DNA from 3 places in the Bartonella sp. HY761 genome. Region 1 is predicted to be linked to each of the others. Evidence: predicted binding sites of a transcription regulator. Region 1 holds the regulator's gene; each other region holds the start of a gene.

The links. Region 1 encodes PhoB, which activates phosphate uptake and scavenging genes when phosphate is short. Its sites were predicted from a motif close to TGTCATNNANCTGTCAT; they were not measured.
Region 2: N6A79_RS10905 (esterase-like activity of phytase family protein) is a predicted target of PhoB. The motif match lies at 4,354-4,370, and genes of this name have one in related genera.
Region 3: N6A79_RS14400 (inorganic diphosphatase) is a predicted target of PhoB. The motif match lies at 1,642-1,658, and genes of this name have one in related genera.

What each region holds. Positions count from the first base shown of each region.
Region 1 is NZ_CP104887.1:2,941,769-2,947,669, reverse strand. Features, by position in the region: gene pstA (phosphate ABC transporter permease PstA) at 1-1,245, shown strand, start outside; gene pstB (phosphate ABC transporter ATP-binding protein PstB) at 1,376-2,134, shown strand; gene phoU (phosphate signaling complex protein PhoU) at 2,154-2,873, shown strand; gene phoB (phosphate regulon transcriptional regulator PhoB) at 3,147-3,830, shown strand; gene N6A79_RS12760 (cell wall hydrolase) at 4,161-5,024, shown strand; gene N6A79_RS12755 (hypothetical protein) at 5,399-5,710, shown strand.
Region 2 is NZ_CP104887.1:2,511,979-2,517,879, forward strand. Features, by position in the region: gene N6A79_RS10900 (excinuclease ABC subunit UvrA) at 1-1,638, opposite strand, end outside; gene N6A79_RS10905 (esterase-like activity of phytase family protein) at 2,080-4,254, opposite strand; gene hemA (5-aminolevulinate synthase) at 4,728-5,901, shown strand, end outside.
Region 3 is NZ_CP104887.1:3,349,158-3,355,058, reverse strand. Features, by position in the region: gene N6A79_RS14410 (HIT domain-containing protein) at 1-301, shown strand, start outside; gene nudC (NAD(+) diphosphatase) at 622-1,545, shown strand; gene N6A79_RS14400 (inorganic diphosphatase) at 1,749-2,318, shown strand; gene N6A79_RS14395 (MipA/OmpV family protein) at 2,412-3,227, opposite strand; gene N6A79_RS14390 (hypothetical protein) at 3,845-4,420, shown strand; gene N6A79_RS14385 (DUF2569 family protein) at 5,259-5,714, shown strand; gene N6A79_RS14380 (DUF2569 family protein) at 5,766-5,901, shown strand, end outside.

The sequences.
Region 1 (5,901 bases):
GAACGTCGTTTCAAGGCCTATGGCATATCAGCAATTGCAATTGGCATATTATTTCTCGTAATTTTGATGACCTCGATCCTATCAAATGGCTATACGGTTTTTGGGCAAACGACCATGATCCTATCTGTCAAACTTGATAAGGCGATTATTGATCCGAAAGATCAACGGGCGACCAATCCAAATGTTTTGCTGACAGCTAATTATCCGTTATTGGTTAGAAACTCATTGGCTCAACAGTTGCAGGTTTCCTTGGATGACCGCGCTAAATTGCGCCAGATTAATGCGATGTTTTCTGATGGTGTCCGTGTGCAATTGCGTGAAATGGTGACTAAAGATCCAAGCATTATCGGTTCAACCCAAACGGTAAAAGTATTAGCGTCAAGTGATATCGACCAAGCCTATAAAGGCCATATTGATCTTTCAGCTCCTGAAACAAACCGAAAAGTAAGTGATCAGCAAGTAGCTTGGATGAATGAACTTGCTAAGGATGGCGCGCTATATAAAGCTTTTAATACTGGCTTCTTTATTAATCCACCATCAAGCCGTCCTGAAATGGCTGGGCTTGGTGTCGCTTTCATTGGTTCGCTTTACATGATGTTAATCGTGTTAATACTGGCATTACCAATTGGTGTTGCGGCTGCAATTTATTTGGAAGAATATGCCAAGAAAAACAAGTTCAACGATCTAATTGAGGTTAATATTAATAATCTTGCAGCTGTTCCCTCGATTGTTTTTGGTTTGCTTGGTCTTGCGATTTTTATCAATTTCTTTGGTCAATATTTTGATATTAAGCGCTCTTCCTCATTGGTTGGTGGGCTTGTTTTAACCTTGATGACCTTGCCAACCATTATTATTGCGACGCGTTCTGCCTTACGTGCTGTTCCACCATCTATTCGCACAGCGGCTCTTGGTGTGGGTGCATCAAAAACCCAAATGGTTTTCCATCATGTGTTACCATTGGCAGCACCTGGAGTACTAACGGGTACAATTATCGGCATGGCACGCGCTTTAGGTGAAACCGCACCATTATTGCTTATTGGTATGGTGGCGTTTGTTGCCAATTATCCGGTAACGCCGAATGATCCTGCAACCGCATTGCCGGTACAAATCTTCATGTGGATTTCTGAAGCTGAACGTGGTTTTCAAGAGCGCGCATGGGGTGGTATTATTGTTTTGCTTGCCTTTATGACTTTGATGAACATAACAGCCGTTATTTTGCGCCGCAGATTTGAGCGCCGTTGGTAGTGAGCGGTTGGAACAAAACCAAATTTTAAGGTATTAAAGTGAATTTTTGACGTTAATTTTAGCCAGTTCGGGATAAACTAAAATTATATGGCAAATAGACTTTTAAAGGAAATGGCTGATGGAGCCCAAGATGAATATCAAAATGCGTGGACAAGATGTGCGGGTCTTTTATGGCGACAAGGAAGCGTTACACGGCGTAAATCTTGATGTGCCTGAAAACATGGTAACGGCCTTGATTGGGCCATCAGGTTGCGGTAAATCGACATTTCTTCGTTGCCTTAATCGTATGAATGATACCATTGACGGTGCACGCGTAACCGGTCTTTTGACCCTTGATAATGAGGATATTTATGATCCTAGTATTGACGTTGTCGAGCTACGCGCAAGGGTTGGTATGGTGTTCCAAAAACCAAATCCTTTTCCAAAATCTATTTATGAAAATGTGGCCTATGGTCCGCGTATTCATGGTTTGGCTAAAAATGCAGCCGCGCTTGATGAAATCGTTGAAAAAAGTCTTATTAAAGCTGGTCTTTTTGAAGAGGTTAAAGATCGCTTGAAAGAGCCTGGAACGGGTCTTTCTGGTGGCCAACAGCAGCGTCTTTGCATTGCGCGTGCTATTGCTGTTAGCCCCGAAGTCATTTTGATGGATGAGCCATGCTCGGCGCTTGATCCGATTGCGACCGCCCGTATTGAAGAACTCATCGACGATTTACGCCAAAATTATACAATTGTTATTGTGACGCACTCGATGCAGCAAGCGGCGCGTGTTTCGCAATTTACTGCAATGTTCCATTTGGGTGATTTGGTCGAGGTTGGTGAAACTGAGATGATGTTTACATCGCCTAAGGAACAACGGACTCAAGATTATATTACGGGCCGTTTTGGCTGATTTATAAGGGATAAAGCTCATGCCTACGCATATTGTTCGCTCTTTCGATGAAGAATTGCAGTATTTAACCCAACGAATTGGCGAGATGGGTGGCTATGCGGAACGCATGGTGGAACGCTCGGTCGATGCTATTATTCGTGACGATTTAATGCTTGCTGATGAGGTTGTAGCAGAAGATCGTATTCTTGATGAAGCTGAACGCGAAATTGACGAACGTGCAGTGACAATCATTGCTAAGCGCCAACCAATGGCGATTGATTTGCGTGAAGTTGTTGGCGCTATTCGCATTGCTGCCGACTTGGAGCGCGTTGGTGACATGGCGAAGAATATTGGCAAGCGTGCTGCAGCGATTTCTGAAAATCGTCAACCAACTTCGTTTTATCGTGGCTTGGAAAATTTCGCGTCTCTTGCTGTAAACCAGTTGAAAGAGGTCCTTGATGCCTATTCCATGCGCTCGCTTGAGCGCATTGATATTGTGCGCAAGAAAGATGAGGAACTAGATGCTATCTATACATCGCTGTTCCGTGAATTGTTGACCTATATGATGGAAGATCCGCGCAATATTACGGCTTGTACGCATTTATTATTTTGCGCCAAAAATATTGAGCGCATTGGCGATCATGCGACCAATATTGCTGAGACGGTTCATTATATCATCAGTGGTAATTATCCGACCAATGAACGACACCGCGAAGATTTAACTCATACTTTGGTGACGGAAGAATTGGAACAAAAATAAGACTTTGGTTTCATATTGGGGGAGTGGACTTTCCCATATAAGGATTAAGGGTAACAATAGAATATATCAGCTCGTTAAAAATGTTGGAGTGAATATTTATTCTTAATAGGCCTAAAATATTAGATTTTTAGACGTGATATCCATGAGGGGGATCACGAACAATATTGTTATGGCATGTCACAGCATAAATACCTGTGAAAAATTATATTGAGCCATAGAATTATTGTATGTTTGATTAACCACTCATGGTTTTTTGTGAGGGACGTGGAAAATATGGCGCGAGTACCAGAAGTTGCGGTTGTTGAAGATGAAGATGCACTAACAATCTTATTGCGCTACAATCTTGAAGCTGAGGGCTATAAGGTGCGAGTCATTATGCGGGGGGATGACGCCGAGTTCGAGTTGGAGGAAAACCGACCTGACCTTGTTTTGCTGGATTGGATGTTACCTGGACTATCCGGCATAGAATTATGCCGCCGCTTGCGCCAGCGTGATTCAACCGCTCATTTACCGATTATTATGCTAACTGCGCGCGGCGAAGAAAATGAGCGTGTACGCGGATTGTCGGTGGGCGCTGATGATTATGTGACTAAGCCATTTTCAATACCAGAATTAATGGCACGCGTTAAAGCATTATTGCGGCGGGTTAATCCAAGTACTTTGGCGCATGTTTTGTCCAATAATGATTTAACTCTTGATCGGCAACAGCACCGCGTTTTTTTCAAAGATGTTGAAGTAAAACTAGGGCCGACAGAATTTCGCTTGCTTGAGTTTTTTATGATGGCACCTGGTCGCGTCTTTACGCGAACGCAATTATTAGATGCAGTGTGGGGCAATGATAATTTTGTTGATGACCGTACGGTCGATGTTCATATTCGCCGGTTGCGTAAAGCGATTAATATTGGTGAAAAAGATCTTATTCGCACAGTGCGTGGCACTGGCTATTCATTCGGATAAGTGCTTGGGCGCCAGATCTATGCTACGTTAAAATTGCATAATTTGTTTTAGAATTGGATTAAATATGTGGATGTTAACTCTTTCTTAAACATAAGAACATGTTTTAGCATTGGTTTTGTAGCGCAGTGCTGTCATTAACTTTTATTTAGGAACATAACGCCAAAATTGAGTATAAAGCGATTATATTGCGTTGATTTGGTGTTTTTTATGACAAAATTGCCATTTTGCCTTTTTTTCGCCATATATATTACGATTGTGTAATCCGGCACTATGCCTTGGATAAATTAAAGAGTGAGAAGTCTATTGCGGTTTTCAATTAAAGCGAAATGGATGGCACTGGTGGGAGTATTGCTTGCTCCGCTTGTTGTTACAGGTTGTTCCAATAGTGGGAAGAGCATTGCAAGCCTTGGTGGTGAAAAGACTTATTCTTACCCATTAAGTGAGCGCACTTGTTTAGAGCGCGCAATGTTTTTTGAGTCTAACCGTTCTAGCCGTGAAGGCATGATTGCTGTTGGTACTGTGGTTATGAACCGCGTAAATTCAAGTCATTATCCAAAGACCATTTGTGCCGTAGTTGGTCAGCCTAAGCAATTTGCGCCAGGCGTATTGACCCGTCCAATGAATTCTAAAGCTATGCCTGATGTTCAAGCTGCTGCTGATGCCGTATTGCGCGGTGAACGCCACCAAAAATTGAAGAATGCTATGTTCTTCCATACTGCTGGTCTTAAATTCCCTTATCGCAATATGCATTATACTTTGGTTGCCGGTGGCAATGCGTTTTATGAAAAACGTGGCCGCGATGGCAATTTGCAGCTTGCAGTTAATGATCAGCCTTATAATGTTGCTTTAGCCTTTGCTCAGGAAAAGAACGGCGCAGCGCCGAAATTTGATCGCGTTATCCGTCAAGAAGCTGAAACTCGTAGCGAAGCCATTGCAGTTGCCCAAAACATTGAAACAGCTAAGCCTGTTGCAATGCAGCAAGTTGCTATGCGTGAAGCTGCACCAATCGCTAGTCAATCACAAACTCATGCAGTGCGACAGGATGCGGTTGCAGCAATTATCGAGCATGTCCCCGTGCCAATGCCATCGCCGCGTGCCGAGCATGAAGAGACTGTTGCCCTTGGTTATGCAATTCCTGAAGCCCGTCATGCTGATGTCATCGGTGCCATGTTATTGCGACAGCAAAACCAATAATATTAAGATTTAATGGTTATCGTTTTTTAAAGGGCGCTTTAAGCGCCCTTTAATTTATTAAAAACATTTTCATAATGGATAAAATGAATAAACTATTGCCCGCCTATTAATTTTACATCTCATTTGATAGTTGTAATATTAATTTAACAACTCAACGACTTTTGCTAAGGTTTAAGCGAAATTATAATGCATGAATTCGCTTTTTGATAAATTGCAAAGTGATAGCTGTGCCAATATGTGGTGCGCTCAATATCCCATAGTAGAACTGTATATGCGTGCTGAAAATGCGTTTATTGCAATATATAGTTAGAAAAATAATGATAATTATGAGCGAATCTAACGGCGATTTAGAAATATAGGACGAGGATGTAAGCATGCAAAATAAGATGGTTCGCAGACTTGTTTTAAAAGGTAGTGCCGCTTTAACGCTATTATCTTTGACACCTAGTTTCGGTATTTCAACTACTAACAAGGCTGGCTCTTTTGGCTGTTCTGCGCCAGAAAAATTAAATGAAGAAGATTTATCAAACTCGAAATCTTTGAAAGATAAAGAGCCTAAGCGAGCCATGGTCTATTGGCTTTATACAAAAGATGGTAGTAGCGTGGCGCAAGCTGATATTCACCAAGAAATTTATCGCAAACGTTTAATAGGATCAACGGCTGTCAGCCATAAAATCGCAGTTTAAGCTCGTATATAATAACGTTTGTTTTTAACCATTCTTAAACTTGTTGACTCATGGATTTAATGCAGTGGATTGCTAATTGTCTTCGGCTAAATATATAACCTAACAAAAGCCTTTGATCAAAAACGCCCTATTTTCATATGGTGTTTTGAATGCAATCTATACGTTATTGTGCGTAAATTCCAAATGGTAGA
Region 2 (5,901 bases), 430 kb from region 1:
GTAACTAAAATAGGCAAGGTCAACATCATTGGCCTGCGCAAAAAGTTTTCGAATATGGTCATTAATATCCATGTATGTAGATAAGGTCGAGCGAATGCTAATACCAATATGTTTTTGCGAAATAGCAATAACGGGCTGTGTAATATTGCGCAATAAAACATCCATTAATGAACTTTTTCCCGAACCTGCTACCCCGCAGATAACTGTCAAAACACCAAGAGGCATATCAACAGATAGGCCTTGAATATTATGAAAATTAATGTCTTTAAGCTCAATCCATTTTATTGGTGTACGCGCATTGGTTTTTATAGGCATGGTTTGCCGCAGCTCTTTACCCGTATAGGTATCAGCTTTCATTAAACCATCAATTGAGCCTTGATAGACAATTTGTCCGCCATTTTCCCCAGCACCTGGCCCCATATCAATAATATGTTCAGCAATTCGAATTAATGCGGGATTATGTTCGACCATCAAAATCGAATTACCACGTGATTTTAAATGAAACAACGATTTAGTAAGATTTTCAATGTCTTTTGGGTGTAAGCCAATGCTTGGTTCATCAAGGACATATAAAATATCTGATAAAGCGCTATTAATATGACGCGCAATTTTAACACGTTGTCCCTCCCCACCTGATAATGTGCCCGTCGCACGGCTAAGCGTTAAATAGCCCAAACCAATGTTGATCAATGCTGATAAACGGTTACGAATTTCAATTTTAATATCACCGGCAAGTGGGTGTTTAATTTCTTCGATGAAATCCAATAATTCAGTTAAAGGTAGCAAGCACATATCAGAAATACTAAGGCCGTTGATTTTACAACTTTGAATTTTTTCATTGACCCGCGTGCCGTGACATGCAGGGCACGTCTCTTCAACGACAAATTCATCAACACGTTTAGCGTGCCTTTTTCCTTCATCACTATTAATAATACTGCGCTCCATACGCGGTACAATCCCCTCAAATTTAGCTGTTACCGGCCATATTTCAGGAGGATTTTTTAGTTTAATTTGTGGTGAATACAAAAAAAGCTTTAACTCTTCGGGTGAATAATCACTGATCTTTTTATCTAGATCAAATAAACCACTATAGGCATAGCGTTTCCAACGCCATGCACCAGGGTGAAAGGTTGGGAAGTCTATTGCATCATCATTTAAAGATTTGTCGAAATCTACCAATTTATTAAGAATGATATTGCGATAGACGCCCAAACCATCACATTTTACGCACTTACCTTTTGGATGGTTAAAAGAAAATACATCAGAATAGCCTACAAATGGTTGCCCAATGCGAGAAAACAGCAACCGTAAAAACGTGTAAATATCAGTGTAGGTCCCTAAGGTGGAACGCGCATTATCACCCAATCTTTTTTGGTTAATAATAATAGTTACAGGTAAATTTTCAATGATATCAACATGAGGCCGTTCATATCGTGGTAAATACCGTTGCACAAAGCTTGGAAATGTCTCATTTAATTCACGCCTTGATTCAGCACCAATCGTATCAAAAACAAGCGATGATTTACCAGACCCTGACACACCAGTTATCACTGTTATCACATTTTTGGGTATTGTAACCGATACACCTTTTAGGTTGTTTTCTGTTGCGTTGACAACATTTATCAATCTTTTATCCATTTAAAATACCTTCAAGAATAACATTAACCAAAACAATGGGCCTTGCCGCAAATGTTATTCGTAATCTGTGTTAACGTAAAAAATATGAAAGCTTAAGACTATGCTTGCCTATTTTAAGGAGCCATAGTTGTTCACAAGATTAAAGATTTTTTTGATACGCCCTTACTGATAAAATTGTAAGCTGTAATTTGCAATGAAATGCTTAGTTTGTATAAAAAATCATCTCAAAAATATACATTTTTAAGAAGAACTTATTTTGATAATCAATGACTGATTTTGTTGGGTTTGATTTCATCAAAAGCATTTTTAAAATGACTATGTTTTTTCATGAATTTTATAGGTTTTGAAATTAAAACAAAATTATAGAACAATAATTATTCATAATAGGGCTGCCATTAGAAATTTCCAAGGCAGCCTCTATATTTCAATGCCTAATATTCTTTAATTTGGCTTAAAGCTAAAGAACAATGTTTCACCTGAGGCGTCTTTTAATCCATCATTATCCGTTATAGCAAAAGCATTACCATCAACATCAAAAGCGACCCCCTCAATCTTATCAAGAATATAGCCGTGATTTAACTGGGCTAGGTCATTTAAGAAATCATAGCTTAATTTTTTACTTAAAACTGGCGGCGTTTCACCAAGCGGAACTGTTTTTAATGATGCAATATCAGTTTTATAAAGTCTTTTGATCTTAGCATTTTCACCTATTTGATTATCACGCTCCAATATATAAAGCTGCCCTGATTGAATGGCGAGTTCTGAAACTCCAACCCAACCTTTTTCCACCTTTTCAAGTGGATAATGAGCGACCTGCCATGTTTTTTGCGATGGCGAATAGGCTAAAATCTTACTCATATTTTCGGGGTCATCTTTCCATGGCCGCTGGATAGCAAGCCAAATCCTCCGCCTTTCCCCCTCGCCCTCTACAGCGATACCTTCAAAACCATAACGGGTTGCATGCTCGACTAATTCCTTTGGTAGAGTTACTTTTTCTAAAATTTCACCCTTTGCGTTAACATGTAATAACGCATTATCAATTTCTTTTTCAGGATTACCTTCAGAAGCAAGATAAAAGCCCCCTTCACCATCCAGCGCAATCGCTTCCAAATCAAGTTTTGCAGCAGGTTTGTTATTTTCGTTAACAATAACCGCGTCAATGATTGTTGCAGGCTTAGTGGTTGCGTCTATGGTATAAATTGTCGGAGCGGCATTATAAAAAGAGTCGCTTACCGCATATAAAAGGCCGGGCTTTTCGCTTGAAGCCGCAAGCCCTGACAAAGCACCCCAACCAATAATATCTTTACCTTTGTCTTTGGAAACAAGCGTTGGATAATTCGCTTTTGCTTGTTGAAGTTCATAAATCATCACATGAGAGCGCGGTCCACCATCTTCACCAAGATCAGCCTCATTTGCAGTTACCAATAATTTACGAGACGGTATTGCAACTGCCGATTCTGGTGCAATGCCCGATGGCAAAACTTGTACAAACTCAGGTTCGGCACCTGTATCTTTATAGACACCAACTGCATTGCCGCGCTCTGCTAAAACAAATATATAATTAACATCGCCAAAGCGGGCAACTTCAAGGCCTTCTGGTTCCACCCCTTTTTTATCAGCGCGACTTTCTGGAAAATGCCCTGCACGGGCTAAAATATGCTCATAGGACGAACCACTTTCAAACAAAAGCTTGCCACTTTTATCAAAAACAGTAAAACCGCGTGAACCGCCCTTATAGTCGCCCTCATTGGCGATAATGATACGATCATCGTCCAGCCATTTTACCGCATCTGGTTCACGTAAAATTCCTGTCGCATTTTGAGAATAATCAAGACGACCATCTTTTTTCATATCTACATTCTCAAGATCTGCACTACCAGCCGAAAAATGCGAAAGAATTTTTCCACTTACGCCATCAACAATCACAATATGATTATTTTCCTGCAAGGTTACTGCCACTTCATTTTTGCTATTAAAGCTAACAAATTCAGGCTCCGGATCCTCTGGAGCAATGGTGGCAAGGCCGGTTAAGTCAATTCTTTTTAAACTAGAACAATCAACCACGCCATTTTTAATGCTACCAAGAATTAGAAAACCCGCGGGCATCTGCGGCAAAGCTCCATCATTTAAATCTTCGTCACGTTCATTTTCAATAGCAATAGCGAGTAGAGTTTTATCATGATTAACCGCGATTGAATCTGGTTGCCCACCAAGATCACATTTCGCCTCTATCGACTTTTTTTCGAAATCAATTGTCAATAATTCGCCTGACGGATCTTTAAAAGATTTTGAAGTATTGATTGCCGCAAGCACATTTTTACCGGCAAAAACAACAGATGTCGGCTCACCATCGGTTTTAACCAATCCTAAGGGCTGCGGCTTTTGGGGATCGGCTATATCGATAAATCCAATCGCACCTGATGGGCTATCCGAATAGACCAATACATTACCGTCTTCACTTGCCGATATAATCTCAGCTGAAGTCTTGGTGGCTTTATCAGCCTGATTGTGATGAACCGGAAAACTTGCAATCCGATTAAACACTTCTTCACTTTGGGCATAGCTTGTAGCCAAAAGCAAGGCAATGGCAGTAAATGATAAACGAAAACAAAACATGACTAACCCTTGATAACGTGGCTTTAGGAAATAAAACAATTGAAAAATCATTATTATTTCTATCAACAATTTTACTTATTTTATGCATCAACCATTGATGTTACATGCGCATGACAATGTCGCGAAGTTTTATTCCATAGAACTCGTTGTCGATAAAAGCACTTATTGTAAGCGCCAACTGCAATTGCTTATCTAACAACCCAACAGGATAGATTTTGCCAAAATATCGCTAAAATTTAATCATTTTAACGTCACGCTTTGTGTTTACCCTTGACTTTATTAGAATAACTCCAATAAAATCGGGTATAAGGACATATGCGACAAAAAAACACCTGTTTTATTGCTGCTATTGATGCCAAAGCACTAACACAATAAGCAATGTATGTTTGCTTTTATTAATCTATAATGACAACGCTATCATTGACGACCAAATTGTAGAAGATTTTCTCGCCGATTGCCGGGAGCTTTAAAAGATGGACTATAATAAGTTTTTCCAAGACTCAATTGACCAATTACATCAGGAAAAACGCTATCGTGTGTTTGCCGATATTGAAAGAATTGTTGGCGCATTTCCACGTGCACTCTGGCGCAATGGCGGCCAAAAGCGCGAAATTACAATTTGGTGTTCTAATGATTATCTAGGTATGGGGCAACACCCTAAAGTCATTGAAGCTATGTGTGCAACCGCCAGTAATACTGGCGCCGGCGCAGGTGGCACACGCAATATTTCTGGCAATAACCACCCTTTGGTAGAACTTGAAAACGAGCTTGCCGACCTTCACAATAAAGAAGCGGGTCTTGTCTTTACCTCAGGCTTTGTATCCAATGAAGCCGCTATTTCTACTATAGGGCGCCTTCTTCCCGATTGCCTTATCCTTTCTGACGAGCTTAACCATGCCTCGATGATTGAAGGGGTGCGTCGCTCAGGTGCAGAGAAAAAGATTTTTCGCCATAATGATTTAGAACATTTGGAAAGCTTGTTAAAAGCTGCAGGCAATGAACGTGCGAAACTTATTGCCTTTGAGTCGGTTTACTCCATGGATGGCGACATTGCACCAATTGAAGCAATTGCTGATCTTGCAGACAAATATAATGCGATGACCTATATTGATGAAGTTCATGCTGTTGGCATGTATGGCAAGCGCGGCGGCGGTATTACTGACCGAGACAATCTTTGCAACCGCATAGATATTATTGAAGGCACCTTAGCAAAAGCCTTTGGTGCGCTAGGTGGTTACATTACTGGTAATAAAGCAATTATTGATGCCGTTCGCTCTTATGCTCCAGGCTTTATTTTCACGACAGCTCTACCACCAGCAATTGCGGCAGCAGCAACGGCGGCTATTCGTCATTTAAAAACATCACAAGTTGAGCGTGACATGCAACAACGCCAAGCGCAGCAAGCTAAGGATGTTTTGGGCGAAGCTGGCTTTCCTGTTATGCCATCAGAAACCCACATAGTGCCAATTTTGGTTGGCAATCCTGATCTTTGCAAAAAGGCAACTGACCGCTTGTTAGAAAAGCACAATATTTATATTCAGCCAATCAATTACCCAACAGTACCTCGCGGCACTGAGCGTTTACGCATTACGCCAACACCTTATCATAGCGATGCATTGATTGAGGACCTAAAGGAAGCTTTAATTG
Region 3 (5,901 bases), 410 kb from region 1:
AATCGCTAATGTGGTTGAATTACACATGCTAGATCAAACCAGCCAAAGCGCGATATTTGCTGAGATGATGAGTGTATCGCAAGCCTTGCATAATATTTTCCCCGATGCAAAAATCAACACCGGTGCGCTTGGCAATATTGTGCGCCAATTGCATATTCATATTATTGCCCGCCATGAAAATGATGTAAATTGGCCAGGACCAGTTTGGGGCGTTGCAGGAAAAATAGCTTATGATGATGAGGCTGCCTTTACTGTAATGGATAAAATCAAACATGCTTTAGGCAAAGATGTGCTTAATTAAAAAAGAAAATAAAGTTGCAGCATAGCTTTGAGAAGCAAAGATTATATGATTTTAAATATAATTTACAAGATGTTAATCTATAGCCGAAAAAACGACTAACCTATTTAATAGCATTTAAATATCGATCATTTTAAAATTTTTGTCTTTGCTGATGAAATTTTTAAATGCTGCCATATGTAGAATAGAACGAGCGAACACAAGATGCTTTGCTCTGTAAAATCTGTTCATCTTTGCTTCGGACCAAGTAGGCTTTTTCAAGTTGGCCTGTAAACGTCAAGGCATTCTTTTATTTGTGATATTGCAGTTTTCGGGGGAATGATATGCCAGCACCAATTTCTTTTTCAAATATTGCTTTTACTGGCAATCCAATTATCCGCGATAGCGAAAAGCGCAGCGACGATTGTGTGGAGCTTGCACTAAAATCTGACGAAAGCTTAGTAATATTGTTTATAAATGGTCTTGCTGTACAAAAGGAAGATACGCCATTACTTACTCTTGGCGAAGTCCAGCAATTTGATCCCAATTGGAAAAGTGCCGTTTATCTCGGGCAATATCGTGGCCGTTCGATTCTCGCGGCCCATAGTGATATCAAGATTGATGATTTAACCGAACCGTTTACTGCCAGTAATTTACGCAACCTTTATACTGATACAAAAATTGCACCACCATTGGTGGGTGCTTTGGCGCAAGCTTCATCGCTTTTAAATTGGCATGATAATAATGGCTTTTGTGCGCGTTGCGGCAATGAAACCTTGATGCGTGGTGGCGGCAATCGTCGCAGTTGTAGCCGTTGCGGAGCGGAGCATTTCCCACGGGTTGATCCTATTGCCATCATGTTGGTAACACGACGCGATAAATGCCTTTTGGCCCATAATCATAATTTTACTGAAAAGCGCTTTTCCTGTCTTGCAGGCTTTATCGAACAGGGTGAAACATTTGAAGCAGCGGTACGCCGCGAAGTATTTGAAGAAGTGCAGATTAAAATTGGTGAAGTCACCTATATTGCAAGCCAACCATGGCCTTTTCCCCAAGCCTTAATGCTTGGTAGTTTTGCTGATGCCCTTGATAATAATATTATAATTGATGATAGTGAAATTGAGCAGGCCCAGTGGTTTGACCGTAGTGAAGTGAAGACCATGCTGCTTGAAGAGCATCCGCAGAACTTTAGTCTTCCTCCTACAGGCTCTATTGCTAATTATCTCATACGTCGTTGGTTAAATAAATTTTCAAGAGGAAGAAGCTAAACAGGCTGAAAATCTGACTATTGTGATGATAATCACGCTGCAATAATTGTCACAACAGCTCCATATAAACAAGCTTGCCCCATCGCCACATAGTTTTGTCATGAAACTGCAATGTCGTAACGATAACACTTGACTGTATTTGGAATGTCGAGGTTATTATGTTAAAAATTTTTCGTATTTGCGCAATTGGGGCGCTGCTGTCTATGTCTGCTTTATCTGCTTTTGCACAAGTACATCTTGACCGCTTACCGCAAAGTAACAAGGTTCCAGACGAATTTGTCGCCGTCATTGAAATACCGCAAGGCAGTAATGTAAAATATGAAATTGATAAAGAAAGCGGGCTTATTTTTGTTGACCGCTTCCAATCTATGCCTGTGGTTTATCCTGCCAATTATGGTTCGGTGCCAAGCAGTCTTGCAGGTGATGGCGATCCTCTTGACGTCATTGTTTATACTCGCAGCCCAATTATGCCAGGTGCAGCGATTAAAGTACGCCCCATAGGCATATTAAAAATGATTGATGGCGGCGAAGCCGATGATAAAATTGTTGCCGTACCAACATCAAAAATTGATCCAACCTATGACAATATAAAAGAACTTAAAGACTTGCCAAAAATAGAAGTTTTGCGGCTTGAGCAATTTTTCGCCATTTACAAAAATTTACCCGAAGGGCGCAAAAAAGTCGAGTTAAATGGCTTTGAGGATGCGGTGGCTGCTCGTATAGCGATTAAAACAGCCATTGATGCCTATAGAGAAAAAAATACCGCCCATTAAGTCTAATAATCGCGGTAATCATATCTCAAAAATAAATAAAGCGCTTGTGTTCAACAAACACAAGCGCTTTATTTATGCCTTAATGTTTAACTCTTAATCAAGAGTGAAGTCAAAACGGTAGCTGCCTGATACACCAACGGTGAATTGATTTTTAGAGCCGCGTTGCTTAACTAGGCTAGAATCAGCAGAAGGGCCAGTTAAGCGATCATATTCAGCAAAAAGACTGGTGGTAATCTTATCAGTGGTTTTCCAAGTCACAGCACCGCCAGCACCAACAGAACCAATGCCGCCCTTTGGATTATAGGGCTTGAGGCCGGTTAATGGTGCACGAATTTCATCGACACCATAGAAGGCTTTATAATAATCCTTTGAAGCAACAAACATTCTTGGGCCTGCCGACACGCGAACGGTTGGCGTAACATCGTGGAAAGCATCAACAGCAATATCGGCAACAACACCTTGGTGAGAGCGGATACCATGGCGCACTTCAACACGGGCGCGCATCCAATCAACTGGATAAAGTTCAGCAAAAAGACCTGCTTCGCCGCCAAGTTTTACGCGCTTCATGCCTTTAAGATCGTCGGATGTGCCACCATCGCGTTGCCAAATAATCTTGCCAACAATACCGGCATTAAATGGACCCGAGGAAATGAGACCAAAGGAAGGATTATCATTTCGTGAAGAAAAGCGTGCTTCAGAACCAGTACGACCGATCGAAAAAATGGGCGCAAACTTAAGTTCGTTTTTAGAATCACCTTCATAGCTCGGCGCACTATAAGCAGAACCGCCTAAGGTGAGCGACCAGTTACCAGACCAAAAATGTGCTTTTTCTTGCGGCATAGCAATGCCATCATTATAGCCACTGCCATTATTATTATAGCTATTGCCACTATTATAATCGGCAGCCATAGCGGGTAGCGCAGCAAATGATGCGGCTGATAAAAGTGCAGCAGTAATTATTTTTTTTGTGCCGCTTCGTATGTAATGACCTAAAAACACGTTATAAAACTCCAATATAAACCCCGCTTTGTTTTCACATTTCCAGTGGTCAAGATTAACCATATTACCTGAAAGATTAAAAGAAAACAGCATCATTGTCGGCAATAAGTGTAAAATTTGATTTAAACAATGAAATCAAGTTTTATATTTTGAGCCAAAAAATGCTTTCTTCTATTTTATGGTTTCCAAAGGGTTAAAATTTATTCCTAAATTTTGCTGCCAATAGCATTTAAAAAAAGATTAGAGTGCTTGCCTCGACTTAATATGCATTCACGCTTTATCCGTAGATGATAAGTGGTTTTTACCAAGTGACGAGCGACAAGTAAACAATCCGCCTATTTGATTCCATTTAACACAAAACAATCACTTAATTTCCTTAAAAAATATAACAAATTGTTTATTATGTAAAATTTTAAATACTCCACAACACATTTCAAATTATAATATCATAAATTTGCTTTATTTCTCTTTCATATTGAACATCGTTCAACATTGAATTATGTTCAAATACATTAAAGGAGGCGAAAATGCAAGAAAAAAACGATCTTGAAACTCTTAAAGCCGTGAACAATCCATCACAACGTTTTTTTAATGTAGCAAGCTTTGCGGTCATCATCTGTATAATAGCCTCAGCATTCACCACCTATCATTACCCAAAAAACCAACCCGAATTGACTATTTGGAGCGGCACCCCACTTTGGGCAACAACATTTGGTCCAATTATTTGGCTGCTTTTTGTCGCCTTGCCACTGGTGCTCAGTGTTAGTTTTCTTTTTCGGAACCAATATAAGATGTGGCGTATTGGCTCCTATTCGATGATGTGGGCAAGCATCCTCCTTGGCATTATTTTTATCATCATGTCGGCCTACGAAATTTTAAGCACTATTTTCGCATACATAGTTTGCAGCTTTGCTTCATTATTTGGCATATTCTTCGTGATAGCAAAACGTGTCGATACAGCATTTAATTCATGCCTTGCCAAAAACGGCGTTGACATTAATCAAACCTTTGGCATTTCTATTTATCTGATCTATGCTGCTGCCCTCATTAGCCTTTTTACTCTTATCCATCTGGCAATTAAGGGAGCGATAAAAAAAACATAGATTTTTAATTATCTAACTGAGAGCTTGATGCATTTACATATTCACAATAATCTCACTCAATAATGTGCAATGAGATTTCATATTTTTTCATCTAAACAGTTTTTTAATCTGCCGTAAAATTTTAATAATTTCACGCCTGCTAAACCATTTATGAGCTTTTCCATCAACGCGAAGTGCGAGAATTCGTTTGAGTTTCGATATTACCCGAACCCAATCGCTAATATCCTTGCGGATCACTCATTTGCGTATTTTTATGACTAAATCAGGCGGTAAACTTTATAGCAGCCTATTTAACATCAACCATGTTTAGCACCTATTTCTTGCAAGAAAAATAACCTGAACAAATTATCCAAATACCGATATTGAAGCGCTAAACGCTATTTTGATACTGAAAACGCCACACCATTTCCAAGCAAAGCCAAGCTAATATGTTGAAAAATCATAAAGAGCTCATTTGTAGCGCGCAATTTTGTGCCAGAATACAAGCTAATAGCTGGCGTCTTGTATTTACATTAAGCGTACAAGCCAAAAGCGCTCACTAGCAACAGCAAATAAAATAAATGAATTTATCAAAATTTATGATAGTTTTCTTTGTTTAACCATCAGCATAAAAATATTAACCAACATCTACCTTAGTAGATATTAAAGCAAAATAATGATTTTATAATATATAAAATAACCAGTACTTGAATAACCACCATTACATTGTTTATAGTAACGCCGTTGACTATAAAGTCGACCCTTAGTCATATATCAAATAAGTCATATCTTAAAAAAATTCTAATATTTTAACTATATCGAACTGATTTATAATTGGCTGCCAATCGAGGAAAACATATTGAACGTTTCAAGTAATTTAGTAGTGAAAAATAAATTGCAAAAAAGTGACCCTAAAATTGGTGGATTGCTTTATTTGGTTGCAATATACTTAACATATCACGTGGTTTATAATGTCAGCTATATTTTAAATAAGGTTCAATTTATTTACAATTTTGACAGCTTTACCCAAGTTTTAGTCTCATTTCTTTCTGCTCCATTCTTATTTGATTTAGTCTTAATGACAATGGCTTTCATAGGGTTACTTAAGGAAAAACGAACCTTCCCATATGTATTTATTGCATTTTTGATCTATCGAATTTGCTTGGATGTTGGTTATGCCTTATTTTTTAAATATAGATTTAAAAAAGATGAAGTGTTTACGTCCCCTATTTATTGGCTAGGCTGTTTTATAGCTGTTATTTTTCTATTCTATATTATTTTTTCTAAGCGAGTAAAAAACACCTTCGTTAATTAATTGTTTTTTAAATATAGTTATTTCAATTCTTAGATTGAGTTTGGAACCGTTATGAATGGTATAAATACAAGTAGCAATATCACCGCAAAGAAGGGAAAAATTGTAAAAAATACTAAAATTGGCGGCGCGCTTTACTTGGTTGCCCTTTATCTTATTTTATTTACAATTTCATGTATACGCGACATCA